Regions from separate parts of the Streptomyces kurssanovii genome, predicted to be linked through region 2. Evidence: riboswitches for the same ligand, from Rfam matches in the RefSeq annotation. Region 2 holds a riboswitch; the other holds the start of a gene.
The links. A riboswitch is a leader RNA that binds a small molecule or an ion and turns the genes downstream of it on or off. The one in region 2 is predicted to bind cyclic di-AMP.
Positions count from the first base shown of each region.

Region 1: linked by a shared signal. The riboswitch ahead of AB0K36_RS25020 (M23 family metallopeptidase) and the one ahead of AB0K36_RS01325 (C40 family peptidase) in region 2 are both predicted to bind cyclic di-AMP.

Region 1 is NZ_JBFAQK010000042.1:41,789-56,635, forward strand. Features, by position in the region: gene AB0K36_RS24975 (DEAD/DEAH box helicase) at 1-1,571, shown strand, start outside; gene AB0K36_RS24980 (FG-GAP-like repeat-containing protein) at 1,836-4,874, shown strand; tRNA gene AB0K36_RS24985 (tRNA-Lys) at 4,986-5,058, shown strand; gene AB0K36_RS24990 (hypothetical protein) at 5,200-5,373, shown strand; gene AB0K36_RS24995 (class I SAM-dependent methyltransferase) at 5,396-6,073, opposite strand; gene AB0K36_RS25000 (RrF2 family transcriptional regulator) at 6,305-6,748, shown strand; gene AB0K36_RS25005 (globin domain-containing protein) at 6,831-8,021, shown strand; tRNA gene AB0K36_RS25010 (tRNA-Met) at 8,111-8,184, shown strand; gene AB0K36_RS25015 (PP2C family protein-serine/threonine phosphatase) at 8,442-9,545, shown strand; cyclic di-AMP (ydaO/yuaA leader) riboswitch at 9,799-9,955, shown strand; gene AB0K36_RS25020 (M23 family metallopeptidase) at 9,967-11,010, shown strand; gene AB0K36_RS25025 (aldo/keto reductase) at 11,139-12,083, shown strand; gene AB0K36_RS25030 (PrsW family intramembrane metalloprotease) at 12,102-13,478, opposite strand; gene trmB (tRNA (guanosine(46)-N7)-methyltransferase TrmB) at 13,550-14,347, opposite strand; gene lhgO (L-2-hydroxyglutarate oxidase) at 14,562-14,847, opposite strand, start outside.
Region 2 is NZ_JBFAQK010000001.1:266,825-281,671, forward strand. Features, by position in the region: gene AB0K36_RS01300 (PspC domain-containing protein) at 1-446, shown strand, start outside; gene AB0K36_RS01305 (LuxR C-terminal-related transcriptional regulator) at 443-1,132, shown strand; gene AB0K36_RS01310 (hypothetical protein) at 1,149-1,295, opposite strand; gene AB0K36_RS01315 (C40 family peptidase) at 1,394-2,452, opposite strand; gene AB0K36_RS01320 (hypothetical protein) at 2,798-3,151, shown strand; gene AB0K36_RS01325 (C40 family peptidase) at 3,238-4,404, opposite strand; cyclic di-AMP (ydaO/yuaA leader) riboswitch at 4,407-4,569, opposite strand; gene pcrA (DNA helicase PcrA) at 4,811-7,246, shown strand; gene AB0K36_RS01335 (M23 family metallopeptidase) at 7,419-8,996, opposite strand; gene AB0K36_RS01340 (esterase/lipase family protein) at 9,230-10,087, opposite strand; gene icmB (coenzyme B12-dependent isobutyryl CoA mutase small subunit) at 10,457-10,870, shown strand; gene AB0K36_RS01350 (DUF5691 domain-containing protein) at 11,533-13,155, opposite strand; gene AB0K36_RS01355 (SWIM zinc finger family protein) at 13,171-14,550, opposite strand; gene AB0K36_RS01360 (MmpS family transport accessory protein) at 14,684-14,847, shown strand, end outside.

The DNA.
Region 1 (14,847 bases), on a different contig from region 2:
TGTCCGACCTGGGCTTCCTGCCCGAGGTCACCGAGCTGCTCGACCAGATCCCGGCCGGCGGTCAGCGCATGCTCTTCTCCGCCACCATGGAGAACGAGATCAGCACGCTGGTCAAGCGCTACCTGACCGACCCGGTCACGCACGAGGTCGACAGCGCCCAGGGCAACGTCACGACCATGAGCCACCACGTGCTCGTCGTGAAGCCCAAGGACAAGGCGCCGGTCACGGCCGCCATCGCCGCCCGCAAGGGCCGCACGATCATCTTCGTCCGCACCCAGCTTGGCGCCGACCGCATCGCCGAGCAGCTGTGCGAGGCCGGTGTGAAGGCCGACGCGCTGCACGGCGGCATGACGCAGGGCGCCCGTACCCGCGTCCTGGACGACTTCAAGAAGGGCTACGTCAACGCGCTCGTCGCGACCGACGTCGCCGCCCGTGGCATCCACGTCGACGGCATCGACCTGGTCCTGAACGTGGACCCGGCCGGTGACCACAAGGACTACCTGCACCGCTCCGGCCGTACGGCCCGTGCCGGCAAGTCCGGTGTCGTCGTGTCGCTGTCGCTGCCGCACCAGCGCCGCCAGATCTTCCGGCTGATGGAGGACGCGGGCGTCGACGCCTCGCGTCACATCGTCGGCGGAGCGGGCGCGTTCGACCCGGAGGTCGCCGAGATCACCGGCGCCCGTTCGCTGACCGAGGTCCAGGCCGACTCCGCGAACAACGCCGCCAAGCAGGCCGAGCGTGAGGTCGTCGAACTGACCCGCCAGCTCGAGCGCGTCCAGCGCCGTGCGACCGAGCTGCGCGAGGAGGCCGACCGTCTGGTCGCCCGCGCCGCCCGTGAGCGCGGTGAGGACCCGGAGGCGGCCGTCGCCGAGGTGACCGAGGCCGCGGTGGCCGAGATCGCCGCGGTGCCGGAGCAGGCCGAGCCGGTGCGCGACTCCCGTGACGAGCGTCCCTCGTCCGACCGCCGTGACGAGCGTGGCAACTTCCGCCGCGACGACCGTCGTGACGGTGACCGTGGTGGGTTCCGCCGTGACGACCGCGGTGGCGAGCGTGGCGGGTTCCGTCGCGACGACCGCCGTGACGACCGTGGTGGCCGTTCCTTCGAGCGTCGTGACGACCGCGGTGGTGACCGTGGCGGCTTCCGTCGTGACGACCGTGGCGGCGAGCGTGGCGGGTTCCGCCGTGACGACCGCCGTGACGACCGTGGTGGCCGTTCCTTCGAGCGTCGTGACGACCGCGGCGGCGACCGTGGCGGCTTCCGCCGCGAGGACGACCGTGGTGGCCGTACCTTCGAGCGCCGTGACGGTGACCGCGGCGGGTTCCGCCGTGACGACCGCGGTGGCGACCGTGGCGGCTTCCGCCGTGACGACCGCCCGGCCGGTCACCGTGGCAGCGACCGTCCGTTCAACCGTGACCGCCGTGACGACCGCCCCTCCAGCGGCTTCCGTCCCGGCGCCGGCGACCGCCCGTACGGCCGCCGTGACGACCACCGCGGTGGCGCCGGTTCGAGCTCCGGCTCCTTCGGCGGCGGCCGCCGTGACGACAAGCCGCGCTGGAAGCGCAACGGCTGACACTGTGTGACCTGCTGAAACAGGGCCCGTACGACACTTCGGTGGCGTACGGGCCCTGTCGCGTTGAACGGGTTCGAAATTCCTTCCGTTGCTGGTGGGGCTGCTGTTAAAGTCAGCCAACTTGCATGGGGGCGGGTGCGGCCCGGGGGGGCTTCACACACTGCTGTTCAGCACGGGCACCCGTTTCCCCCATGCCTCTCTTATGCATCCCGGGGAGGGACCCGAGTGCCTCGAAGCGCTCTCGTACGTCATTCCATCGCAGCCGTGGCCGCGGTGACCCTTGTCGCCGGCATCGGCCCCTTCGCGCTCACGGCCACCGCGGCCGAGGGCGACGGAGTCGTCTTCCCCGCGGCCGTCGCATCACAGCCGCGCACCGTCGTCCCGCTCGTCGCGGGCCCCACCGGCTACCTGCGCTACGAGCAGGGCGTCGGACATTCCTGGAGCACCTACGCGGGTGTCTCCACGCCGATCTCCACGCACCAGGAGGGCCCGGAGGCCGACGGCACGTACGGCGCCGGTTTCGACGGCTTCGCGACGTACTTGGCCGACTGGACGCCTACGTCGGACTCGGTCCGGCTGGTGAACATGGCCACGGACAGCGTCAGTTACCTCGACATCCCGAGCGGTCACCGGTACGTCGGTGTCTTCGGGTCCACCGTGGTCACCTTCACCCAGGCCACCACGACCGCCCCGCGCGCGTGGCATCTGCTCCGGCTGGTGAACGGCTCCGTGCAGGTCACGCCGGTGACCGGCTGGCCGGAGGGCGCGCTGCCGCCCGCCAAGGCGGTGACCGGGGACGCGGACGGCGTCCTCGCCACGTACGAGGTGGGCGGCGTCTCCCGCTCGGCCTGGATCGACCTCGCCTCGGCGCAGGTCCGCACGCCCACCTCCGACGCGACCGCTCAGCCGGTGTCCACCGTTCACAGTCCGACCGAGGTCGTGGAGTGGGCCGAGGACGGCAAGGCGCGCTTCTACGCCAAGGGGGGTGCCGACGCGTCGGGTCCGCTGCCCCTGACCACCACGGCCGATCTCCCGTACAACGAGGGCGACGTCCTGCTCGGCGTCGTCGGCGACCGGTTGATCGTCGGCCGCGCCTCCGGTCAGGCGTCCTCCGCGCCGTACCGGGTGGTCTCCGTGCCGCGCACGGGTGGGGACGAGACCACGCTCTTCACCCACGGACGTAACCAGGCGCTGACCGCCCCGGACGGCGGACTGCTGCTGGTCGCCGGTACGGCAGCCGACGCGCTGGGCGTACAGCGGCTCCGGGCCGAGGGGGACGGGACGACCGCGGCGAAGCTCGTGGACGTCACCCCGCTCACCTCGAAGCCGAGGTCGCTCAGTTTCAGCCAGGGCCGGCTCCACTCCCTCGAGCGGATGCCCGACGAGACCAACTCCTACCGCTCGCGGACGGTTTCGGTCACGGGCGAGCTGACGGCCGGAGCGACGCAGGAGCACGGTGACTTCGGATTCCCGCTCGAAGAGTGCACCGACACGGACGGCTGTCCGGAGCCCCTGGCCACCGGCGACGGACGCATGGTGGTCCAGCCGCCCTATCAGTCGGATCTCCCGGCCCTGGTGGTGGAGCCGGGCGCGACCTCGGGACGCGTCCTCACCGACGCGGTGGAGAACGTTCAGATCCATGACGTCTCCGGGCGCTACGCGATCGGCGGCGGACGGACCGGGACCGGCGAGTGGGTGACGAACACCGCCTTCGACCTGGACACGGGCGAGCGACTCGCCACGTTCAAGGTGCCCTTCGACTACGACCTGTACGGCGACACTCTCTGGACGCAGGGCAGCGTGAACGGAACGGTCGTCGGCTACGACGTCCGTACCGGCGCCGTGAAGCGCACGGTGGATCTGGGAACCGGCTGCCGGGCGGAGTTCATCAAGGTCACGGCCCACTGGCTGAGCTGGAGCTGCGCCGGCCTCACCGAGAGGGGCGGCATCTACGACCTCGACAAGAACACCAACTTGAACTACACCGAGCCGTTCTCGCAGCTCGGTGACGGCTACGTCGTGCAGACCCATGGCCGGGAGGTGCGGGTCACCGACGTCCGCGGTCCCGAGCCGGTCCTCAAGGCGACCTACCTGACCAGTGATGACAACTACGAGACCGGCATGTACGCCGTCGACACCGCCGCCGGCCGCGTCGCCTACCAGGAGAACGCCGCCGGTGACATCCGGGTGGCCGATCTCGGGATCCCGGCCTCCCCGCTGGCGCGGATCGATGCCGACGTGGCGACGGGCGCGGATCTGAAGGCAGGTGCGTGGAAGCCGCGTTGGTGGCTGTCCAAGCCGGCCGGGTCGTGGCAGCTGACGGTGACGAGCAGGACGACCGGCGCGGTGGTCCGGACCCTGTCCGGTGGCGAGGCGCGCGGCGTCGTGAGTCCGGTGTGGGACGGCAAGGACGCGGCGGGCAGGTTCGTCGGGAACGGCGCGTACACCTGGGCGCTGAGCGTGAAGCCGGCCGACGGCCAGGGCGCGGACCTGACGGCGGCGGGCGCGGTGTCCGTGACCGGTGCCGGGGCGGTCCGGCGGGATCTGGCCGGCGACGACGGTTTCGGCGATCTGCTGGTGATGGACTCGGCGGGTCTGGTGTCGCTGTACAAGGGCACGGGCTCGGGTGGTCTGTCGGCGCGGACAGCGGGGTCGGGCGGCGTGTTCCCGACGTCGTCGGTGCCGGTGCCGTTCGGCGATGTGAACGGGGACCGCTGCAACGACGTGCTGGTGCGGGTCGGCGATCAACTGCGTGCGTACCGGCCGGGCTGCGGCAAGATCGTGTCGGCGTCGTCTCCGTACACGCTGATCGGCACCGGGTGGGGGCAGTACGACGTACTGACGTCCCCGGGTGACGTGACCGGCGACGGGTACCAGGACCTGGTGGCGCGTCAGGCGTCGACCGGCGACATGTACTTCTACGCGGGGACGGCGGATCACCGGCTCAAGAGCCGGGTGAAGATCGGCACGAACTGGAAGACGTACACGAAGATCGCCGGTGTCGGTGACCTGAACGGTGACGGCCGCGGCGACCTGCTGGGCATCGACGCGGCGGGTGCGCTCTGGCGGTACTACGGCACGGCGACGGGTGCCGTGACGCCGCGGGTGAAGCTGGCGACGGGCTGGGGCGGGTACACCTCGGTGGTCGGCATGGGCGACATCAGCGGTGACGGGAAGCCGGAGCTCGTGGGGCGTACGGGTGACGGCCGGCTGTACCGGCACAGCGCGACGGGGACCGGCACACTGGCGGCCCGGGTGATGATCGGCACGGGCGGATGGCAGGCGTTCAAGGGCCTGTACTGACGTGCTTCCGCCGCGGCCCGGGACGACCGGGCCGCGGCGGGACCGGGCCGGTGTCGGATACCCGATCGGTTCCGGGGATCTCTTTGGTTATGCTCAGGGGTGTTGTGTCGAGGGCCGTTAGCTCAATTGGCAGAGCAGCGGACTTTTAATCCGTTGGTTGTGGGTTCGAGTCCCACACGGCCTACCGCTCAGCCCCAGGTCAGGAAGGTTCTGGCCTGGGGCTGATCTTGTTTCCGACCGGCTTCGGCAGCCAGCCGTACCCACTGGACGGCCCGGAGGCAGGCACCCCTGGAACCCGCGCACACTGGGATCGGGAGGTGGAGCCATGGCACTCGAAGTCGACTGCGACCACACGACCGGCATCCAGCACGACATCACCAGGACGGGAGACGTGGAGCACGAGGCGAAGCGGTACCTCTGCGGCAAGTGCGGGCACGAGTACACCGTTCCGCGGCAGGACACCACGAACGAGGACCCCGGCGGTCGGTCGCCGAAGTGACGGCGCACGTCCGGAGAAACGCTCAGTCGCGTCGCCGGCAGCAGAGGAAGACCTGCTCCTCGGGCGGCACGTCGCTGATCGCCGGGGCGTAGGTGTACGAGGACTCCTTGAGGATCTCGAAGTCCTGCTCGACGACCTTGTGCAGCTCCTCGCGGAGATAGCCGGACACCCGGATGCTCTTTCCGAGGAACGGGATCGCGCGGTTGTCCATGTCCGCCTCCACCATCGAGATCACGAACAGGCCGCCGGGGACCAGCAGGTGGTGGACGGTCCGCAGGGCCTCGGGGATCTCGGGGCGGGGAAGCATGAGCAGGGAGAAGAAGGCCGTGACCGCGTCGAAGCGGCCCAGATCCGCGGGGCCGCCCGGACGGAGGTCCGCGATGTCGAGCTGGTGGAACGTACCTTCGGGCACGTTCGCCCGGGCGAGTCTCACCATCTCTTTGGACAGGTCGACGCCCACGACCTCGAATCCGGCATCCGTCAGCCGCCGCGCGGTCGGCACTCCGGTGCCGCAGCCGAGGTCCAGCACCCGCGCCCCGGGGGACAGCGCCCCGGCCAGCCATTCGCCGGCGGAGACCTGGCCCTCCTTGTGCGGGAAGGCGTCGTCGTAGCTGTCGCCGATGGCGTCGAAGGCCTCAGCCTGGTCCCTGCGGTCGGGGCGGATGCCCTCGTAGTCGGCGTCGCTGTTCCCGTTTGTCACGAAAGTACCTTTCGGAGGCCGCCTTGGGTGTCCCATGTTCGCGCCGCCGCTGCTCTGTGTCAGGCGGACGGGCATCAGGACGAGCATCAGAGGGTGTTCCGCTCCGGCACCCGGCTTCTGCGCCGGGTGTCGGAGCCCCGCGGCGGGTGGGCGGTGCGGATTCCGGGGTGGCTCGGCGGAAAGCGGGACCCCAAATACGACTCTCAGATGCGTGTTTGTTAGCGTCGCCTCGTGCGACTGACCAAGTTCACCGATCTGGCGCTCCGCGCCGTCATGCGCCTCGCGGTCTCCGAGCAGGGCGGGCCTCTGACCACCCGCGAGGTGGCGGAGGAGATGAACGTTCCATACGCGCACATGGCCAAGGCGATCGCCCGGCTGCAGCGCCTCGGCGTCCTGGACGCCCGGCGAGGGCGGGGCGGAGGGCTCGAGCTGACCGCGCTCGGTCGGCGGGCCTCCGTCGGATGGCTGGTGCGGGAGCTGGAGGGGGAGGGCGAAGTGGTCACCTGCGAGGGTGATGCGCCGTGCCCCCTGCGCGGTGCCTGCCGGCTGCGGCGGGCGCTGCGGGACGCGCAGGAGGCCTTCCATGCCGCCCTGGACCCGCTGACGGTGGCCGATCTGGTGGCTTCGCCGGCCGGGCCGGTCCTGGTCGGGCTCTCGGGTCGCCGCACCGGATGAAACCAAGCTGAAGCCGTGCCCTCCGGGGTTCCGGAACGACGGCTTTTAATACGCCCATCGCATACCAATTTAAGGAGTAGTCGTGCTCTCCGAGCAGTCCGTCCCGGTCGTCCGGGCCACCCTCCCCGTCGTCGGAGCCGCCATCGGTGACATCACCGAGCTCTTCTACCGCAAGCTGTTCGACGACCGGCCCGAGCTGCTGCGTGACTTCTTCAACCGGGGCAACCAGGCCAACGGGGAGCAGAAGCAGGCACTGGCCGGCTCGATCGCCGCCTTCGCGGGCATGCTGCTCGAGCGGCCCGACGACCGGCCGGACGCCATGCTGGCGCGGATCGCCAACAAGCACGCCTCCCTGGGCGTCACCTCCGGCCAGTACAAGCTCGTGCACCAGCACCTGTTCGCGGCGATCGTGGAGGTCCTGGGCGACGCCGTCACCGCCGAGGTCGCCGCCGCCTGGGACGAGGTCTACTGGCTGATGGCAAACGCCTTGATCGCCGCGGAGTCACGCCTCTACCAGGAGGCCGGCACCGCCGACGGCGAGGTGTGGCGCAGCATGGAGATCGTCGAGCGGCGCGAACAGACGCCCGACGTGGTCTCGTTCCTGATTCAGCCGGCCGACGGATCTCCCGCAGGCGCCTTCAGGCCCGGTCAGTACGTCAGTGTCCAGGCCGAACTCCCCGACGGGGCCCGGCAGATACGTCAGTACAGCCTCTCCGCCGCCCCCGGCAGGCCGCAGTGGCGCATCACCGTCAAGCGGGTGCGGGGCGCGGCCGGTCCGCAGGGTGAGGTCTCCTCGTGGCTCCACGAGACCGCGCGCGCCGGGGATCTGCTGACGGTGTCCGTGCCCTTCGGCGATCTGGTGCTGGCCGAGGACGAGGGCCCGCTGCTGCTGGCGTCCGCCGGCATCGGCAGCACGCCGATGCTCGCCATGCTCGACCACCTCGCCGCCACCGGTTCCACCCGTCAGGTCGTCGTGGTGCACGCCGACCGCAGCGCGGCGGACCACGCCCACCGTGAGGAGTTGCGCCGCCTCGTCGACGCCCTGCCTTCGGCATCCCTCCACCTCTGGTACGAGACCGGCGGCGACGCCGGTGCGGCGACCGGGCAGGCCGACATCGGCGCTCTGGACCTTCCCGAGGGACTCACGGCGTATCTGTGCGGCCCCTTGCCGTTCATGCGCGCCGTACGGGGTGATCTGCTGCGCCGTGGCGTGCCCGCCGAGGCCGTGCACTACGAGGTGTTCGGGCCCGACCTCTGGCTCGGTCAGGAGTAGCCGGCGGCGGAGGTTTTCCGGCCTTCGCCCGGCGCCCCTCGTCATTGGTACGGATCTTGCTCTGCATGGCGTAAGGTTGTGTTCACCGACGCGGGGTGGAGCAGCTCGGTAGCTCGCTGGGCTCATAACCCAGAGGTCGCAGGTTCAAATCCTGTCCCCGCTACTGATGACACCGGCCCGGTGGTCGATCGAGAAGATCGACCACCGGGCCGGTGGCTTTTCCGCAGCGCCACGACCGTCGCCCGGTCGGGCGACCGGAAGTCGCCCCGCGGCGCGTCGGCCTTCAGCCTGAGGGGGGCGCGGTACTGTCCGCAGCCGTCAGCGGACCCGGTAGGACCCGGCAGGAGACCACCTTTGGGCCAGGAGTGGCGAGATCAGGGCGGCGCCAGAAGAGCCCCGTGGTTCGTCCGCGCGTTGCCCATGGCGATGATCGTCGGCGGGGTGGTCTTCGACGTACTGACCCCGCCCCGGTTCACCGCCGTACCTCTTTATGCCGCCGCCCCGCTCGTCGCGGCGCCTGTCCTGTCATGGCTGGCGACGCTGCTGACCGGGATCGCCGCGGTTCTGGCCCTGAGCATCCTCCATGCCGTCAACCGGAGCTTCTTTCAGATCACGGTGCTCACCGAGACGACCACGGTGGTCACCGTCGTCGCTCTCGCGCTGTTCATCAACATTCTCGTGCGGCGCAGCGGTGAGCGGCTCGCCTCTGCCCGGGTGATCGCGGAGACCGCGCAGCGGGCGGTGCTGCCCGCGCCGGCCGACCGGATCGGCGGTCTGCACATCGCCGCCCGGTACGAGGCGGCGCAGGCGGGCGCGTTCATCGGCGGCGACCTCTTCGCGGTGCAGGACACGCCTCACGGCGTGCGCCTCCTGGTCGGCGATGTGCGGGGCAAGGGGCTGGGGGCGGTGGGGACGGTGGCCGTGCTCATCGGCGCGTTCCGTGAGGCCGCGGAGCAGGAGCGCTCCCTGGAGGGCGTGGCGCAGCGGCTGGAGCGAGCCCTCAAACGGGAGGGCACCAGGCGGGAAGGGCTGGACGCCGTGGAGGGGTTCACCACCGCGGTACTGGGTGAGATCCCGCGCGGCCGGGCCCTGGTGCGGCTGGTGAACCGGGGGCATCCCGAGCCGCTGGTGCTGCACGCCGACGGGGCTCTGGACGTCCTCGCGCCGGCGCAGGCGGCGCTGCCGCTGGGGATGGGTGACCTGGCGGCGTGGCCCGACCGGGCGGACGAGTACCCGCTGCCCGACGGGGCGACGCTGCTCCTCTACACGGACGGGGTGACGGAGGCGCGGGACGCGCGCGGCGTCTTCTACGACCCGGTGGAACGGCTCGCCGGACGTCTCTTCCCCGGGCCGGCGGAGCTGCTGGACGCGCTGGTCGACGACGTACGCCGGTACACCGGCGGCGGTTCGAGCGACGACATGGCACTGCTGGCCGTCGGCAGGCCGGCGGAGGGGCAGCCGGAACGGCGCCGGACGGTGCCGGTGGTTCCGCCGGAGCCGGGCGGCCGCGACAGGTCCGCGTGACATCACGCGCCCGATGGAGGCGGTGTGCACGCTCCGTAGTCGAAGGGGAGCCGTCCGCAGAGCATGTGATGCCCGATCAGAATCGTGACGCCCTCCGGTGTTTGATCAACTCGCCCGGTTCCGGCCGATTCTGTCCGGGTAAGTCCCGGCCGAAGTCGTTAATGATCACCCGGAACAGCTTGGAATCCGGCCCCGCCGTCTATTAACGTTCGATAACGCAGTGCGGTCGTCCCAGCCGTCGCAGAGGCGGCGCCGTGCGCACGTGCCGAATCCCGCAAGGGAACCGGGGAACCACTAATTGGGGTGAATCGGTCACCCTTTGCCGCTCAGTCCGCGGTCGAGGGCGCCCGTAGGAGACCTTCCTGCTCCGAACCCGTCAGCTAACCCGGTAGGCGAGAAGGAAGGAAAGGAGTACGCCTTCGTGGCGTCCAACATGCCTGCCCCCGAGGCCCGCTTCGCGTCCGAACGTTTCAGTGCCGACGCCCCCGAGCGGACCTGGGAGGAATGGAACCCCACAGAGGACTCCGTCCGCCCCGTGCGCGGCCGGCACCGTGTCATCAAGCAGCGCGGCGGAATCGCCCGCAGCTCCACGGTGCTCGGAGTCGGCGTCATCGCCGCGGTCGGCGCGGGTGGCATAGCCACCGCGCAGGACAAGCCGGCGGTCTCCATCTCCCTTCCCGATTCCATCACGGACAAGCTTCCTGACGCCAAGTCACTTCCCGGCGTGGGATCCCTGATCTCCGACTCGGACGACTCCGACGGCGACGTGCAGGCGGCGCCGCTCACCGCCGCGACCACGGTCGCCGACGCCGGTGCCGGCCAGGCACAGGCCGCCGGCTCCGGCGAGGCCCTGCGCGCCCGGATCCTCCAGCAGGCCGAGCAGCAGCAGGCAGAGGCCGACGCCGAGGCGAAGGCGGCCGCGGAGGCGCTCGCCGCCGAACAGGCGGCGGCCGCCGCCGAGAAGCAGCAGAGCGCGGCCGAGGCCAAGGCCGCCGAGGAGAAGCGCAAGGCGGAGGAGGCCGCGCGGGCGGCGGCGGAGGCCGCGCGTCTCGCCGAGCTCGCCCGGAGCTTCTCCCTTCCCACCTCCTCCTACACGATCACCTCCACCTACGGTGAGTCCGGCGCGATGTGGTCCTCCGGACAGCACACCGGCCTGGACTTCGCCGCACCGACCGGGACCCCGGTCAAGGCGGTGCACGGCGGCACGGTCAAGTCCGCGGGCTGGTCCGGCTCCTACGGCTACCGCATCGTCCTCGAACTCGAGGACGGCACCGAGGTCCTGTACGCCCACCTCTCCTCGATGACGGCGAGCGCGGGCCAGCAGGTGTCCACCGGCGAGACGATCGGGCGCGTCGGCGCGACCGGCAATGTCACCGGCCCGCACCTGCACCTCGAGGTGCACACCGCCGGCGGCGTCGGCATCGACCCGATGGCGTGGCTGCGCGACAAGGGCCTCACGATCTGATCCCTGCCCGGTACGGGTCGCAGTTCCTCCCGTGCCGGGCACATCCATGTCTCCGGCAGTCCTGGCGCACACCCCCCGACGCCGGGGCTGCCGGAATAGCCGGTACGGGCCCGGCCGTTGATCACCGCATGACCTCTCTGCGCACCCTCGGTTCCTCCGGCCTGACCGTCTTCCCGCTCGCTCTCGGCGGCAACGTCTTCGGCTGGACGGCCGACGAGGCGCGGACCTTCGCGGTCCTCGACGCGTACACGGCCGCAGGCGGCAACTTCGTCGACACCGCCGACAGTTATTCCTCGTGGGCCCCCGGGAACGAGGGCGGCGAGTCGGAGACCCTCATCGGCAAGTGGCTCGCGGCCCGCGGCAACCGCTCGGAAGTCGTCGTCGCCACCAAGGTCGGCGCCCATCCCCGTCACAAGGGCCTCTCCGCCACCACCATCAAGGCGGCCGCGGAGGAGTCGCTCACCCGGCTGGGCACCGACCACATCGACCTGTACTACACACACTTCGACGACCCGTCCGTGCCCGTCGAGGAGATCATCACCGCCCTCGACCAGCTGGTGAAGGACGGCAAGGTCCGCGCGATCGGCGCCTCCAACATCAGCACCGAACGGCTCCAGGCGTCCCTGGCCTTCTCCGAGCGGGAGGGCCTCGCCCGGTATGCGGCGCTGCAGCCCCACTACAACCTGGTCTCACGCCACACCTACGAGGGCGAACTGCAGGACACCGCCGCCCGCGCCGGCCTCGCCGCCGTCCCCTATTACGCGCTCGCTTCCGGCTTCCTCACCGGCAAGTACCGGCCCGGCACCACGGTGGACAGCGCCAGGGCCCAGGGAGCGTCCAAGCACCTCGAATCGGAGCGGGGGCTGAAGGTCCTCGACGTGCTCGACAGGATCGCGCAGGCCCGTGGCGTGGAGATCGCGACCGTCGCCCTGGCGTGGATCGCCGCGCAGCCGACCGTGGCCGCGCCGATCGCGTCCGCCCGCACGGTCGAGCAGGTGCCGGCCCTGGTGGCGGCAGCCGACCTGGCCCTGACGGACGGCGAGCTGGCCGAACTGACCGCCGCGTCCGCCTGAGCCCGCGCCGGCGCGGAATCAGTAGCGGTAGGGGTTGTAGCCGCTGTAATCGCGGTGCGGCGGCGGCAGCGGCATCCGGGCGGTGGCCTGGGCGGCGTAGGCCAGCGAAGGCCCCGCCACCTCCCTGCGCTGCCACAGATGGTGCAGCAGCTCCTGCTCGCGCTCCACGAAGTCCGGACCCGCCGCGCCCCGGTGGGCCCGGTGACGCAGGAAGGCGAGCGTCGTCGCGAACGCCTCGTACTCCGACACGGCGTGCCCGGCCGCCGGGCCGTACGCCCGCCGGGCGAAGTCCCTGGCCACGGTGCGCGCCCGCATCGACGACAGGGCGCGGGGCTCGGCAGCGGACATCCAGCCGGCCGCCGCGTACGCCGGGAGCTCCTCCGAGACCGTGCGCAGCTCACGCTGGCGGGTCCATATCGACAGCCAAGTGAGCAGCGCGAACACCGGCACCATGAACGCCCCGTACACGGCGTAGAAGCCCCACGGGCCGAGCATCGACGCCGAGCCGTTCCACAGGGCGTGCATGCCCATCGCGAGCGCCAGGCCCAGCAGCGGCAGCGCGATGCGCCGGAGCCGCCGGTGCCGGCGCGCACCCAGCGCGGCGACACCGAAGCCCAGGCCGGTGAGCACGGTGAAGAGCGGATGCGCGAACGGAGACATCACGATGCGTACGAAGAACGTCGCGGCGGTCACGGAGGCGAAGCCGGAGGTGCCTATCGCCTGGTCCTCGCCGAAGGCACTGCCCAGGTAGAGGATGTTCTCCGTGAAGGCGAAGCCGGTGGCGGTGAAGCCGGCGACCACCACGCCGTCCACGATTCCGGTGAAGTCCCGTCTGCGGAAGACGAAGAGCAGCAGGATCGCGGCGGCCTTCGCGCTCTCCTCGACGACCGGCGCTATCACCGTCGCCCCGAGGGTGTCGGCCGACACCGGGTCGGCGGTCGCCGTCGCTATCCAGCGGGTCGCGAAGGTGTTCGCGATGATCGCTATCAGCGCGGCGGCGAACGCGCCCCAGGCGAAGGCGAAGAGAAGATTCCGCCACGGGCCGGGCTCCACACGGTCGAGCCAGCGGAACGCCGCCAGCAGCAGCGGGACCGGCAGCGTCGCGAGACCGAGACCGACCAGGAAGCCGTGGGTGCCGGTCTGCTCGCGCACGAGCACCAGGATCACCAGAGCGCACAGGGCGAGCAGGGTGACCACCGCACCGGCGCGGAAGGCCCGGCTGCGCCAGATCCTCGACGCCGCCCGCGGCCGGTAGCGCCGGCGCGCGGGCGCGGGCACCGCGGTCAGCAGCGCGTCGACATGCTCCTGCTCACGCGCGGGCAACACGGGGTGCGGGGGCACCGCCGGGCGCTGCGGCGGGTGCTCCGGTGGTTGCTGCGCGGACGAGTCGGACACCCGTCGACCCTAACCACGAGCACCGACAACTGGCGACGGCGCGTCGGACATCGCGGGCGCCACCGCGCGGTTCAGGCCTGGGGCGTGACCCGGCGGAACAGCAGATCGCGGACCTTGTGACCCTTGTCCAGGCCCTGACCCTCGAAGCGGGTCAGCGGACGGAACGCGGGCCGCGGCGCGAAGCCGCCGTCCTCCTGGGTGTTCTCGAAATCCGGATGCGCCGACAGCACCTCGAGCATCTGCTCGGCGTACGGCTCCCAGTCGGTCGCGCAGTGCAGGATCGCGCCCGGAGCGAGCGGCCCGGCGGCGAGGGTGAGGAAGTCCGGCTGGATCAGCCGGCGCTTGTGGTGCCGCTTCTTCGGCCACGGGTCGGGGAAGTAGACGCGCATGCCGTGGAGCGAGCGGGGCGGCAGCATCTCCCGCAGCAGGATGATCGCGTCACCGTTGGCCACCCGGATGTTGGACAGGCCGTTCCGTTCCGCGAGAGCGAGCAGATTGCCCTGCCCGGGGGTGTGTACGTCGACGGCGAGGATCCCGGTCCCCGGGTCGTCGGCAGCCATCTGGGCGGTCGCCTCGCCCATGCCGAAGCCGATCTCCAGGACGACGGGCAGCCCGCCGAACATCTCCTCGAGGTCGAGCACCCGGTGCCCGTCGATGTCCAGGCCCCACAACGGCCAGAGCCGCTGCAACGCGTCCTCCTGCCCGGCGGTGACCCGGCTGCGCCGCGGCTGGAAGCTGCGGATACGACGCTCGTGATGCGAACCGGCCGGGTCGGCGGCGGGGCCGCCCGGGAAGCGCGGCTCGCTCTTGGCGCGGATGAAGTGGCGCGGGGCCTCGGGGCTGGGGTCGGGATCACGGAACTCAGACACAGTGATGCCGATTCTACGAGGGCGCGATCGGGCGGTGCGCCGGCGTGGGCGGCCCCACGGTGACGGGAGGGATCAGGTCATGGAGCGGCACGGGCCGGTCCGCGCCCCGCCACCCGCCTGGAAGCTTCGACGAGGCGGCGGCCGTCCGGCCCCGCCGCGTCACCGGGCAGTGCCCCTGCCGTCACATCCGCCGGCGATCGGGCGTCACCGGGCGTCACCTGGCGGCGCGGGGACGCGAGGGCGACAGCGCGGTGAGCGCGCGGCGGGCGACCTCGCGGCCGATCGGGAGCGAGGCCGTCGCCGCCGGAGACGGGGCGTTCAGTACGTGCACCGTCCGCGGGGCCTCGCGGATCAGGAAGTCGTCGGCAAGCGTCCCGTCGCGGAGCACCGCCTGCGCGCGCACGCCCGCCGGCGCCGGGCGCAGGTCGCCCTCCGTCACCGCCGGCAGCAGGCGGCGGACCGCCGAGGTGAACGCCCGCTTGGACACGGAGCGGCGCAGC
Region 2 (14,847 bases):
GAAACTGGCTCTACAAGCCGGAGGGCACCGGCAAGGACGAGGACGAGGAGCCCGACACCCTCGCGGAGGCGGTCAAGAGGGCGGCCGCCGAGGTCGAGGACAAGCACGGGGTCCCGCTCGAGGTCGTCGTCGTCGGCGACTGCCCGCTCGACGACAAACTGGGCGCACAGATGCAGGCCGCCCGCGAAGCGATGGTCAACGCCGCCAAGTACGGTGGCGCGGGAGGGGCGGTGCAGGTGTACGCGGAGGTCGAGGGCCGTACGGTCTTCGTGTCCGTACGGGACCGGGGGCCGGGATTCGACCTGGACGCCGTACCGGAGGACCGGATGGGCGTCAGGGAGTCGATCATCGGGCGTATGCAGCGCAACGGCGGGACGGCACGACTGCGCTCCGTGCCCGGAGGGGGCACGGAAGTGGAGCTCGAGATGGAGAGGGCGGACGGATGACCGAGGCGGCCGGAGAGACCACAGAGCGTCGGGTGCGGGTCGTACTCGTCGACGACCACCGGATGTTCCGCACGGGGGTGCAGGCCGAGATCGGACAGACCGAGAGCACGGGCGTCGAGGTCGTCGGGGAGGCCGCCGACGTCGACCAGGCGGTCACCGTGATCACGGCGACCCGCCCCGAGGTCGTCCTCCTCGACGTGCACCTGCCCGGCGGCGGCGGGGTCGAGGTGCTGCGCCGCTGCGCCTCGCTGATGGCGGCGGCGGAGAACCCGGTGCGGTTCCTGGCGCTGTCGGTGTCCGACGCGGCGGAGGACGTGATCGGCGTCATCCGCGGCGGCGCCCGTGGCTACGTCACCAAGACGATCACCGGCACCGACCTGGTCGACTCCATCTTCCGGGTGCAGGACGGCGACGCGGTGTTCTCGCCGCGGCTGGCCGGTTTCGTGCTGGACGCCTTCGCCTCGACCGACGCGCCGCCGGTCGACGAGGACCTGGACCGGCTGACGCAGCGGGAGCGGGAGGTGCTGCGGCTCATCGCGCGCGGATACGCGTACAAGGAGATCGCCAAGCAGCTCTTCATCTCGGTGAAGACGGTCGAGTCGCACGTGTCCGCGGTGCTGCGCAAGCTTCAGCTGTCCAACCGGCACGAGCTCACCCGATGGGCGACGGCACGCCGCCTGGTGTGACGCGCCGGTCGCTGCGTCAGGTCAGGGACATGTCGGTCTTGTCGCCGGCCCGGACGTGGCCGACGGCGGCGCAGACCCGTTCGACGTCCGGGGCGCCGGGCTCCAGCCACACGGTCCGGCAGCCTGCGTCGAAGGCCTTCGCGGTCAGCAACGCGGAGAACACCGACGGCTGCTGCTGGTCAGGGCTGGAACGGGCCCCGGGGTCGTCGCACCGGCCCGGGAACGGGCAAGCGGACCGATGCCGGGCCGTGCCCGGCCGGGTCACGCGGGTCGGGTCGCTCCGGCGAACGGCATCTGGTCGATCGGCGCGACCCGCACCGGGGCACCGGGACGCGGGGCGTGGATCATCTGCCCGCCGCCGATGTAGAGGCCGACGTGCGAGACGCCGGAGTAGAAGAAGACCAGGTCACCCGGCGCGAGTTGGGAACGGGGCACCCGCGCGCCGGCGTTGATCTGGGTGTATGTGGTGCGCGGCAGCGAGACCCCGGCGGAACGCCAGGCGGCCTGCGTCAGCCCGGAGCAGTCGTAGGACCCGGGGCCCGTCGCGCCCCACACGTAGGGCTTGCCGATCGCTCCGTACGCGTAGGCGACGGCCTGCGCCGCGCGGCTGTTCGGGGCCTTCAGGGTGCCGCGCGGGGTGCCGGCGCGGTCCGCCCGCGCCGGTCCGTCCGATGCCGTGCCGCCGTTGTACCGGGCCCGCTGCTCGGCGGTCAGCCGGGCCAGCAGGCGTTCCGCGGCGGCGAGTTTGCTCCGCACGGCGGCCTTGTGGCCGGCCAGTTCCTCGCGGCGCGCCTCGAGTTCGGCGACACGGTCACCGGCCTGGGCCTTGAGCTGTGCGAGATCCCTCAACTGACGCCGCACGTCGGAGACCGCGGCGGCCTGCAGCGCCCCGGCCCGTTCCGCGAGGGCGGCGCGCCGGAGGTACTCCTCCGGGTCGGAGGTCAGGGCGAGGCGCAGACCGGGGTCCATGCCGCCGTCACGGTACTGGGCGGTGGCGAGGGAACCGAGGGCGTTGCGGGACGTGTTGAGGCGTTCGGTCCGGCGCGCCGCCTCGTCGCGCAGCGAGTCCAGTGATCTGCGGGCGCTCTCCGCCCGTTCCCTGGCGCCGTTGTGCTTCTCGGTGGCGACCTCAGCCTCCTGGTACAGCCTGTCGACCCTGGCCTGGATCTGCGCCGGGGTGAGGCCCGGTTCCGCGTGTCCCGTGCCGTCGAACGCGGTCGTGGCCGCCGCGCCTGCCAGGGCGAGGGAGAGCGCGGTACGGGCGGCCGGTCCGTCGAGCCGGCGCTCACGGGGCTTTCGGTGTTCCCGGTGTGCTGCCACGAGGGCTTCCACGTCCTTCCGTCGTCCCTGCCGCCGCACCGCGTCCGGCGGCGGGCCGCACAGGGGGGAAGCGGTCCGCCGCAGGACCTTCCGGCGGTGGCGGCCGAGTGCCGTCCGGCTGTACGACGGCTCGCGGGGAGTCGGCCACCTGGGGCAGGACGCTAGGACCGCGCCGGGGTGGGCGGGACACAACGACCGTAAATCTCCGAAAATGGGCGTCCGGCAACCGTTGATGAACGGCCGGCCGTCGTCGCGGACGCGCATCGCGTCGGTCCCCCGACCGATGCGGCGGACAGGGCCACCTGCCCGGCGGACGGTGGTATGGGCCGGGCTAGGCTCCGGGCCATGGACGTACTCATCAATGTCTTCGTCGCACTGCACATCATCGGTATCGCCTCGTTGCTGGGCGGGTTCCTGACCCAGATGAAGGCGATGGGCGAGGGCACCGCCCGCTTCAACCCCGCGATGCTGCACGGCGCGCTGACCATGCTGGTCACGGGTGTGGCCCTGGTGGGTCTGAATCAGGCGGACGACCAGACCGTCGACAACCTCAAGATCGGCGTCAAGCTGGCGGTCCTGGTCGTGATCCTCGGCCTCGTGTACGTCAAGCGGGACGAGGAGAAGGTCGACAAGGCGCTCTTCGGCGCGGTGGGCGGCCTGACCGTGGCCAACATCTTCATCGCCACGCTCTGGACCTGACCCGCGCGCGGACATGACGGTGCCCGGGCGGCTCGGCCGCCCGGGCACCGGTGCACCGGGGCACCTCGCGTCGCTCCCGCGGGGCTTCAGGCGGGGCGGACGCTGCCGTAGATCGGCATGTAGTAGATGGACTCCTCGCGGACGTTCGTGCCCGGCTTGGGCGCGTGGATCATCTTGCCGTCGCCGATGTAGATGCCGACGTGGCTGATGTCGTCGTAGAAGAAGACCAGGTCACCGGGGAGCAGGTCGGCCGTCTCGACACGGGTGCCGACCTTCACCTGGTCCCAGGTGGTGCGCGGCAGGTCCACCCCCGCCGCCTTCCACGCGGCCGCGGTGAGGCCGGAGCAGTCGTACGAGCTCGGGCCCGTCGCGCCCCAGACGTACGGCTTGCCGATCTGGGCACGGGCGAACGCGAGGACCTTGTCCGCCTTGGCCGCGTAGGTGCCGTCGTCCGTGCCGGTGCCGGTGTCGGTGCCCGGGTCGGTGGTGCCCGTGTCGGGGGCGGTCTCGCGCTCCTGCTGCTGCCGCTCGGCCTCCGCCCGGGCCGCTGCCTCCGCCTTCGCCTTGGCCTCGGCCTTGCGGCGCGCCTCCTCTTCCTTCTCCCGCTCGATCGCGGCGAGGCGCGCCTTCTCCTCGGCCGTCAGCTCCGAGAGCAGGGCGCGTGCCTCCGCGAGCTTGGTCTGCACCGTCTGCTTGCTGGTGCGCAGGGCCTCCTGGGAGTCCGTGAGGGACTCGAGGCGCTTGGTGGCCTCCGCGCGCTGCTTCGCGGCCGCGGCCCGCTCGGTCTCGTACTCGCTGACGGCCCTGCGCTGCTGGTCCGTCATCCGGTCCATCAACTGGGTCTGGTCGAAGTACGCCTGGGGGCTGTCCGCGAACATCAGCGCGGCGGTGGGGGTGACGGAACCGGTGCGGTACTGCGCGGCCGCGTAGTTGCCGAGGGCGCGGCGGGACTCGTTCAGCTTCTCGGTGCGCTTGGCGGCCTCGTCGAGCAGCTGGTCGACCTCCTGGCGCTTCTCCGCCGTGGCTTCCTTGGCCTTGTTGAACTCCTGCGTCGCGCTGCCCGCCTGCCGGTAGAGGTCGTCGACCTTCTTCTGCACCTCTTCGATGCTGGGCTTCGGGTCGGACGGCGCGGCGGTGGCGCTCTGTGTGGAGAGCAGCGTCACACCGGCGAGGGCGGCCGTGGTGAATCCGACGGCGGTGGACGGTTTTGCGGTACGGCTGCGGGGCTTGCGATGCGACGCCAAGGCCGGCATCTCCTTCTTCCGTGGACCGCCTACCGGGTTAGCTGTCGGGTTCGGGCGAACGGAAGACGCCCTACGGACCGAGCGGGGGCACGGTCCGATTCACCCCGGTGGTGCTTGGTGGGTCCCCGGTTCCGAACTCCCTCGGGAGAAGCCCGGATTCGGCGCAGGCCGCCCGTTCGGCGTGGTTCGCCGGGAGGGGTGCGGGCCGCCTGGTCGAGCACGCTAGCCAACTCGTGCGTCTGCTGTGAAGGTTGATGTTCGATATGTCCGATACATTTTCGTGACCTTTTTCGGCGGCGGGCCGCCGGTCCGGCCGTCGGTCGCCCGGCGGATCCGCCCTGTCACATACCGTTGCGTGCGCCGGTGTCCCGGTGCGGCCACGGTTGTCGGTCCGGCCGCCTAGACTCGTTAAGCGATGAGCAGCCTCTTTGACGACAGCTTCCTGGCGGACCTCCGGCCCGACGCGGACGGGCCCCCGCCGCCGCCCGAGGACCCGGCTCCGGAGCAGCTTCCGGACGACCTCTTCCAGGGCGCCTTCGACGTGCCTCCGGCCCGCGACGGGTACTACCGCGACGGCGCCCCGCGCCCCGTCGTGGACCCCGCCGCCCTGCTCGACGGGCTGAACGAGCAGCAGCGCGCCGCCGTCGTGCACACAGGGTCACCGCTGCTCATCGTGGCCGGCGCCGGCTCCGGCAAGACCCGGGTGCTCACCCACCGGATCGCCCACCTGCTGGGCACGCGCCGGGTCCACCCCGGCCAGATACTGGCGATCACCTTCACCAACAAGGCCGCCGGCGAGATGAAGGAACGCGTCGAGCAGCTGGTGGGGCCACGCGCCAACGCGATGTGGGTCATGACCTTCCACAGCGCGTGCGTGCGCATCCTGCGCCGCGAGTCCAAGAAGCTGGGCTTCACCTCGTCGTTCTCGATCTACGACGCTGCGGACTCGAAGCGCCTGATGTCGCTCGTCTGCCGCGATCTGGACCTCGACCCGAAGAAGTTCCCGCCGAAGTCCTTCAGCGCCAAGATCTCGAACCTGAAGAACGAGCTGATCGACGAGGAGACCTTCGCCGACCAGGCTCAGGACGGTTTCGAGAAGACGCTCGCCGAGGCGTACCGGATGTACCAGGCGCGGCTGCGCGAGGCCAACGCCCTGGACTTCGACGACATCATCATGACGACGGTCCATCTGCTCCAGGCCTTCCCGGACGTCGCCGAGCACTACCGCCGCCGCTTCCGGCACGTCCTCGTCGACGAGTACCAGGACACCAACCACGCTCAGTACACACTCGTGCGCGAGCTGGTGGGCAAGGGGTACGAGGACCTGGAGCCGGCGGAGCTGTGCGTCGTCGGTGACGCCGACCAGTCGATCTACGCCTTCCGCGGTGCGACCATCCGCAACATCCTCCAGTTCGAGGAGGACTACCCGGACGCGACGACGATCCTGCTGGAGCAGAACTACCGCTCCACCCAGACGATCCTCTCCGCCGCCAACGCCGTCATCGAGCGCAACGAGTCCCGCCGCCCCAAGAACCTGTGGACGAACGCCGGCGCCGGCGCCCAGATCACCGGCTATGTCGCGGACACCGAGCACGACGAGGCCCAGTTCGTCGCCGACGAGATCGACCGGCTCACGGACGCGGGCGAGGCGAAGGCCGGTGACGTCGCCGTCTTCTACCGCACGAACGCCCAGTCGCGTGTCTTCGAGGAGATCTTCATCCGCGTCGGCCTGCCCTACAAGGTCGTCGGCGGTGTGCGCTTCTACGAGCGCAAGGAGGTCCGCGATGTGCTGGCCTACCTGCGGGTACTCGCCAACCCCGAGGACAACGTCCCGCTGCGCCGCATCCTGAACGTGCCCAAGCGCGGCATCGGCGACCGCGCGGAGGCGATGATCGACGCCCTCGCGCTGCGCGAGAAGATCACCTTCCCGCAGGCGCTGCGCCGCGTCGACGAGGCGTACGGCATGGCGGCCCGCTCGGCCAACGCGGTCAAGCGGTTCAACGTGCTGATGGAGGAGCTGCGCACGATCGTCGACTCGGGCGCGGGTCCGGCCGTCGTGCTCGAGGCCGTGCTGGAGCGGACCGGCTACCTGGCCGAACTCCAGGCGTCCACGGACCCCCAGGACGAGACGCGCATCGAGAACCTCCAGGAACTGGCCGCCGTGGCGCTCGAGTTCGAGCAGGCCCGCGGTGAGGAGGAGGGCACCGGCACACTCGCCGAATTCCTCGAGCAGGTGGCGCTCGTCGCCGACTCCGACCAGATCCCCGACGAGGACGAAGAGGGCACCGGCGTCATCACGCTGATGACCCTGCACACCGCGAAGGGCCTCGAATTCCCGGTCGTGTTCCTCACCGGCATGGAGGACGGCGTCTTCCCGCACATGCGGGCCCTCGGGCAGACGAAGGAGCTGGAGGAGGAGCGGCGCCTGGCCTACGTGGGCATCACCCGCGCCCGTGAGCGGCTCTATCTGACGCGGTCCTCGATGCGCAGCGCCTGGGGACAGCCGTCGTACAACCCGCCGTCGCGGTTCCTCGAGGAGATCCCCGGCCAGCATCTGACCTGGAAGCGGACGGGGCCGATGGCGGCCCCCGCCGGACCGACGTCCGGCATCGCGTCCTCGCTGTCCTCCTCACGTTCACGCGGCGGCGCGTCCGGCTTCGCCACGCGGCGTACGAGCGACAAGCCGGTGATCTCGCTGGTGGTGGGCGACCGGGTCACGCACGACCAGTTCGGCCTGGGGACCGTGGTCGAGGTCAAGGGGTCGGGGTCCGAGGCACAGGCGACGATCGACTTCGGGGACGAGAAGCCGAAGCGGCTGCTGCTCAGGTACGCCCCGGTCGAGAAGCTCTGACGCTCTGACGACGGTGCCCGTCCCCTGCGGGGGCGGGCGCGTATGCCGGAGATGCCAGGACACGTACGTCAGGCGTACGCGGAAGGCTGTCCCGACGACCGTGCGCGTGTGCGCACGCCGACAGCCGCCGCTGCCGGCAGGATTGACGCGGCTTTCGCCGGGCCGGACGGGTCTACGCGGGATCGAGGCCGTGGCTGCGCAGCCACGGCAGCGGGTCTATGGCCGCGCCGCCGCCGGGACGGACCTCGAAGTGGAGGTGCGGTCCGGTGGAGTTGCCCGAGTTGCCCGAGTAGGCGATGACGTCACCGGCCTTGACGTAGCCGCTGCGGATCTTGGTGCTGCTCAGGTGGCAGTACCAGGTCTCCGTGCCGTCGGCCGCGGTCACGATGGCCATGTTGCCGTAGGCGCTGTTCCACTGGGTACGGACGGTGCCGTCCGTCGCGGCCATGACCTCGGTGCCGTACTGGACGGGGAAGTCGATGCCGCTGTGCAGGGACATCCAGTTGACGCCGGACTGGCCGTAGTACGCGCTGAGTCCGTCCTGCTTCACCGGCAGTACGAACTTGGGGCGGAGCGCCTCGCGGCGGGCCGCCTCTTCCTCGCGCTTCTTCTTCTCCGCCGCCTGGCGCGCCTTGAGGTCGATGCGTTCCTGGGTGCGGGAGGCCCGGTCGCCGAAGTCACGGGCGTCGGCGCTGAGCGCGGCGAGCTGCGTGTCCATGGCGTTGTTGGCGGCGACCGGCTGCACCGAGGCGGGGTCGGTGGCGGCCACGTTGCTCTTGTCGTCCTTCGTCCCGCTCTCGCTGCCGAGGCCGCTGACGGACGCGGCGGCGATACCGGCGACGCCCATGACACAGGCGGAGGGAACGGCGACGGTGAGGAGCGCCGATCGCTTGGCGGGGGTGCGACGGCGGCCGCGGCTGCCGCCGGAGCGGCGGACCGGGCGGGAGGAGACGGGTGCGGCGGTCACGGCCGGCACGGCGGTCATGGTTCGGGTCAGCGCGTCGTGGTCCGGAACGTCGTCGCTCTGCGGTGCGTCGTCCGGCTCGGCGTCGGTTTCAGCGCCGTACTCCGACTCGTAGCCGTTTGCAGCGTCCGTCTGGGCGGCCTCGGGCTCGGCGTCCTGCTGGGCCTCGAAGGTGTAGCCGTAAGCATCGCCTGCTTCGTACCCCGGGCCGGTCTCGTACGCTTCGCCCGTCTCGTGCGCTTCGCCGGTCTCGTACGCCGGGACCGGGTCGTATGCGTCGCCCGTCCCGTACGCGCCGTAGTTCTCGTACGTCTCGTACTCGGCCTGCGGGGTGAACTCCTGCTCCGGCACGAACTGTTGCGGGACGAGCCCTTCGGGCGTCGCCGTCGCGGAGTTCCAGGCCGTGGCGTCGTAGGTACCGCTGTCGAAGGTGCCGGGCGCCCACTGGCCGGTCGCGTCGTAGGCGAAGGCCGCGGCGGCCGTCTCGTACTGGCCGGTGCCGCCCGCCTCGTTCCAGGCGCTCGCGTCCCACTGGCCGGTGGTGTCGTACTGCGCGTACTGCTGCTGCTCGTACTGCGCGTCGTACTGGGGCTGTTGGGTCTGCTGGGCCGTCGCATAGGCGTCGTGCCCGGTGCTTCCGTCGCCGCCGGCGTTCCACTGGGACGAGTCGTACTGGCCGCTGTGGCCCGCTTCGTAACTGCCCGGCAGGGCGCCGAAGAGCGGGTCGGAGTCGAAGCTGCCGGTGGCGTACCCGCCGTACCCGGCGTTGGTGTGCTGGTCGTTCACCAACTTCTCTCTCGCCTCGACAGCAGGACCTGTTTCCGGGGCCACCTGTTTGCACGGGGGGTCCCAGGGGGAAGCAGTGGCGCGACTGTACCCGGCGGTACGCGACGGCGACAATCTTCGGCGGCATCTACGCAATCAGGAAACGGGCATTCAGTCGCGTTTCGGCGGCCCGAGGGCAGAGCTTTGGCCCTACGTTCGAGAAGTGTTCGATGAATCGGTCTCGAAGGGTCACCTCAAGCGACGGACGCGGTCCCCGAAGAAGAGCCCGCTTCCGACACGCCCGACTCGAGAGCCTCGCGGATGCCCTCGGCGACGGCGGGGTGAACAGGCAGTGCGAGATGGCCGATTCCGCTCACCTGCACGTTCTGTACGAGAAGGTCCGGATGGTCGATGCGGGCCGTCTCGACCGGCGACATGATCCGGTCCAGATCGCTCCAGAAGCTGACGAACCGGGTGCGGCAGCCGGGTGCGGGCATGCGCAGCTCCTCGATCACCGGCGAACCCGGCCGCATCTGCCGCACGATCGGGTGGGCGCTCGCGAGCGGGGCGACGGTCGTGCCCGAGTGCGGTGTGCCGAGCGTGACGAGGGTACGGACGCGGCGGTCGCCGCCCAGACGCTGGACGTAGTAGCGGGCGATCAGGCCGCCGAGGCTGTGCCCGACGATGTCGATCTCGGGGTGGCCGGTGCGGGCGCAGATCTCCTCGACATGGCGGCCGAGCAGATCGGCCGCGGCGCGGACGTCGCAGGTGAGCGGCGAGTAGTTGAGGCACTCGACATGGTGCGAGCCCTGCCGGGCGAGGGCGCGGCGGAGCAGTACGAACACCGAACGGTTGTCGACGAAGCCGTGGAGCAGGACGGTGGGGACGGCGTCCGGCGCACCCGGCAGGCGGTGGGTGGCCCCGGCGGCTGCCGGGGCGCCGTCATCGAATCCCGCGCGGGGGCGCGGGCGGGGACGGCGCTCCGGAGTGAGACCGGTCGGATAGAGGATCAGATGCCCGGCCAGGATCGCCAGCTCCAGAACGGTGGCGCGCAGCAGCGCGGCGGGCCACTTCACCGGCATGGTCATGGGAAAGGGAGGCAGGATCCTCATGACGGCCTCCTCCCGTACGGCACGGCGGGGGCGGCTCTGCCCCGCGTGCCCTCATGGGAAGCGCGCTCGGGACCGGCGCGGTCGACTGCCCGCGCCGTCGGTGTCGCACCACCGTGCCGTGCGGCTGTCGGCACGGTGATGCGACGACCCGTTGTGGACCTGCGGCGGCTCCCCGTGCGACCGTGCCCGCAGGGGCCGCGCGTGGGTGGCGCGCGAAGCCTGAAGCCGGTACGACGCTCGGCGAAAAATGTCCTACGTGTGATTTCCCCCTCCCGGCGCACCGCGAAACGGCCGCTTGCGGGATGCTGGAGATAACGTTCGTTCACTCTTCGCGCGCCCTCATGGGCGGCGGGGACCCAGGAGGCAGTGATGGGTGTGACTGGTCCGATCCGCGTGGTGGTGGCCAAGCCGGGTCTCGACGGCCACGACCGCGGGGCCAAAGTGATCGCGCGGGCGCTGCGCGACGCCGGTATGGAGGTCATCTACACCGGGCTCCACCAGACACCGGAGCAGATCGTCGACACGGCTATCCAGGAGGACGCCGACGCGATCGGCCTGTCGATCCTCTCCGGAGCGCACAACACGCTCTTCGCGAAGGTCATCGCGCTCCTCAAGGAGCGCGAGGCGGAAGACATCAAGGTGTTCGGCGGCGGGATCATCCCGGAGGCGGACATCGCGCCGCTGAAGGAGCAGGGCGTCGCGGAGATCTTCACGCCCGGCGCGACGACGGCGTCGATCGTGGAGTGGGTCAACGCGAACGTCCGGGCGACCGCGGAGGCGTAGGCCGCGTGCGCGGCCTCGGTCCGTTGTTTCAACGCGCCCGGGCCGCACCGCTGCGTGGCGGGGTCGCGCCGTGACGTTGCCGGCGCGGCGCGGACCTCGGGGGTGTTCATCTCTCGGGGCGCGCCGGTACGCCCGAACCGTGACCGTGACCGTGACCGCGACCGGGCCCCGCACCGCGACCGCCCCGCACCCGCACCGGGCCCGCCAGTGGCACCGCGCGCACGACCGCACTGTGCACCGCTTCCCGCCCTCGCGCCACGCCCGCGTGGGCACCGCCGGCACCGCGCCCCCGCACGCCCCGCGTCACGCACCCGCAGCGCCTGGCCGGCGGGATCGGGTGCCTGGCGGGCGCGGTGCCTGGCGGGCGGGCGGCACCTGGGCCGGGCGCCGCGGCTGCGGTTCGTCCTTGGGTCGCGCGGACATGGTGGGGTATTCGCCTCCCCTCCAGCAGCGCCCAGGCATCACATCGCTTTGGGGCGGTTCCGGCGTTCCGGCAGCTGCCCGCTCCTCGCACCGCTCTCGGGCGACCGTCGGTCCGGCAGGTCGGCGCTCCGGCAGCGGCCCGAGCGTCGCACCGCCCTCGGGCCGAAGGCCGGCCCGGACGCCTGCGGGGCGGGCCGGTCCCTGGCGGGCCGCCCGGCGGGTCAGGCGGCGGGGGCGGGTCAGGCGGCGGTGAGTTCCTCGTGCATCGCCGCCCGCAGGCGCAGCGTCGAGACCAGGCGCTGGAACGCCTCGGACCAGTAGCCGCCCGCGCCCGGTGACGCGTCCTCCTGTTCGTCCGGTGTGGCCGTGAGGACCTCAAGACGGTCCGCCTCTTCCGGCGACAGGCAGCGTTCCGCGAGGCCCATCACGCCGCTGAAGCTCCACGGGTAACTGCCCGCCTCCCGCGCGATGTCGAGCGCGTCGACGACCGCCCGGCCCAGCGGCGCCGCCCACGGAACCGTGCACACACCGAGCAGCTGGAACGCCTCCGACAGACCGTGCGCCGCGATGAACTCGGCCACCCACGCGGCCCGTTCGTCGTCGGGGAGGGCCGCGAGGAGCTTCGACCGCTCGGCCGGCGACGTCGTCCCCGGACCGGTCGACGGCGGCGCGGCGGGTGTGCCGAGCAGGGCGCGCGACCAGTCGGCGTCGTGCTGCCGTACCGCTGCCCGGCACCATGCCGCGTGCAGTTCGTCCGCCCAGCCGTCGGACACCGGCAGCGCGACGATCTCGCGCACCGAGCGCCCGCCCAGCCGTTCCGGCCAGACCGACAGCGGGGCGGCCTCCACCAGCTGACCGAGCCACCAGGACCGTTCGCCGCGGCCCGACGGCGGCGCCGGGACGATGCCGTCACGCTGCATGTCCGCGTCGCATTCGTGCGGCGCCTCCACGACGATCATCGCTTCGGCGGCGCCGCTGCGGTCCATGGCGACGCAGGACGCGGCGCGTGCGGCCATGCGGCCGGCGAGCGCGGATTGCGGCAGGGCGGAGAGGAGTTCCGCGGCCGTGGAGCGGACGTTGCGGCTACGGTCGGACAACGCCTGCTCCAGGAAAGGCTCGTCCGCGTCGGACAGTCCCGCCCGCAGGGAGTCGAGGAACATCAGCCGGTCCTCCGCCCGCTCGGTGGCCCATGTCGAGGCGAGCAGCTCCAGCGCGGCGCCGGCGTCGTGGGCGCGCAGACCTGCGAGCAGCGCGACGCGTTCGGCGAACAGCCCTTCCTCCCACAGCTTCCGCACGGCATCCGTGTCCTCCATGTCCGGCAGCGTGGAGCCGGCGGACCCGCCGCGCAGTGCGAACTTCCACTCGGGGTTGAGCCGGGCGAGCCACAGCCCGCGCGGTCCGGCGAAGGTCAGCGCTTGCGGGCGCAGGTCGGTCCGGGCACGGGCGGCGTCGAGCAGCGCGGGCAGCACGGACGCCGGTGCCCGGTAGCCGTGTTCGTTGGCGGCGGCGAGCCATTGGGGGAGCAGTTCGGTGAGGTCCGGGGCGGTGCCGCGCCTGCCCCCGGAGCCCGAGGGTCCGGAACGGTCGGCCAGCAGCTGGACGAGCCGTCGCCGCGCGGGCGGCGGCAGGGCACGGCGCCCGTCGTGCGGGGCCGGCTCCGGCAGCGTGCCGCCCGCCGCGGGAGGGGCGGGACGCAGCCCGGCCCGGCGCCGCAGGGTGTGCAGGGCGGCCGCGTCGAGCAGGGCGACGGGCGCGTCCTTCCCGGCGGGTGTCGTACCGGCCGGCGGTGTCCGGCGGTCGGTGCCGAGCAGGGCCGAGGTGACGAGCTCTTCCCACGGTGACGCGTTGGCGGTGGTGGTCATGAGGTCTCCCTACGTTCAGATCAGCGGGACCGTCTCGGACATGTCCTCCGGCCAGGCCGTCAGCGGCACGAAGCCCCGGTGGCCGGACTCGCCGAACACGGTGACCGGCCGGCCGCCGGCGAGGGCCACGAGCTTCCACAGGCCCGGGCGGGTGACCGCCGCGGCCGCGACCGGCAGCGCCGCGCCGCCGTCGGCGTCGACGAGCTGCCATCCCGTCCCGTCCGGCACGGGTATGACGCCGGTGAGCGTGACCGGCCAGGAATCCAGCCACGGGTCGTCGCGCAGGGCCTGACCGTACGCGTCGGCCGCCGAGGCGCACGGCCCGCCGGGAGGCGGTGCCTCGATGGCGACGGGCGGGCCGAACTGCGTGCCGAGCTCCGCCCTCGGCCGGCCCGCGCCGTACGGGGTGACCTCGGCGTCGATCATCAGCCCTACCGGCAGGGCGAGTTGCGGAGCCCGGCCGGCCGCGCCGAAGGAGAGCAGCAGCGCTGTCCGCCCCGACGCACGCCCGTGCAGCCAGACGCGGCGAGTGGTGAGCTTGCCGTCGGCCGAGTCGTACTGGGCGAGGACCAGCCACCGGTCCCGGACCGCGGGGCCTTCCGCGGCCGACGACAGGCCGACCCTGCCCCGGACGGTGGCGGCCAGCGGCTCCGGAAGCCGCTCGCGCCCCAGCCAGGCGGAGTCCAGCAGATGGATGAGGGAGCACTCCTCCAGCAGCCGCACCGGCCAGCCGGGCCCGGAGCCCGGGATCGCGCCGAGCTCCCTGACGCGCGCGGCGAGCCCCGGGGCCTGGGCGTCGACCATGCGTGCGGCGGTCTCCTCCCACAGCCCGTATCCGGACCGTTCGGTGGCCGCGAGGCCGCCGCGCAGCAGGTCGGCGAGCCGCTGTTCCAGTTCCGTGGCGCCCGCGGTGATCCGCTCCGCCCTTCGTTCCGCGCGCCGCCTGGCCGCTTCCGGGTCGGCGCTCTTCGCGGCGCCGGAGCCGGCGCCCGGCTGTTCCTCGGCAGCCGCGCGGCTCCGGCGACCCGACAGCCATTCCTCCGCCCACTCCGGCACCTGGGAGTGCGGCACGGTCTGCTCGTCGCACGCCCAGAGCAGCAGCAGGCCCAGGGCGTGCTTGCACGGGAACTTCCGGCTCGGGCAACTGCACTTGTACGCCGGTCCCGTGGTGTCCACGACCGTCTGGTACGGCTTGCTGCCGCTGCCCTTGCACAGGCCCCACACGGCCCCGGACGAGTCGCAGCCCGCCCCCGACCAGGGGCCGGCCGCGCCGAGCTTGCTTCCCGCCTTACGTGATGCGTTGTCAGGAGCCAGCGACAGCACCTGCTCCGCGGCCCAGCGCGCCACCTCTTGATCCATGGAGGCAGGGGCCGTTCCCCCGTTTGAAAGCAGCATGGGAACGACGCTAAGGGGGACCACTGACAATCGCCCCGACCTGCGAATCCGCCCATGCCGACAGGGTGTTGACGCGCCGTTGCCTTGATACTTTTGACACAGTGTCGAATCGGATGATCCGGGGGGATCCAGCATGAAGCGCTCCATCCGTACGGCGGTACGCGCCGTCACAGCCGCCGGTGTCGTGGCCGGTCTGGCCTTCGGTCTCACCGCCTGTTCCGAGGCGGTCGACCAGGTCGACAAGGTGGTCGACGAGAAGTACGAGGTGACGTACGAGGTCACGGGCAAGAACGTCGA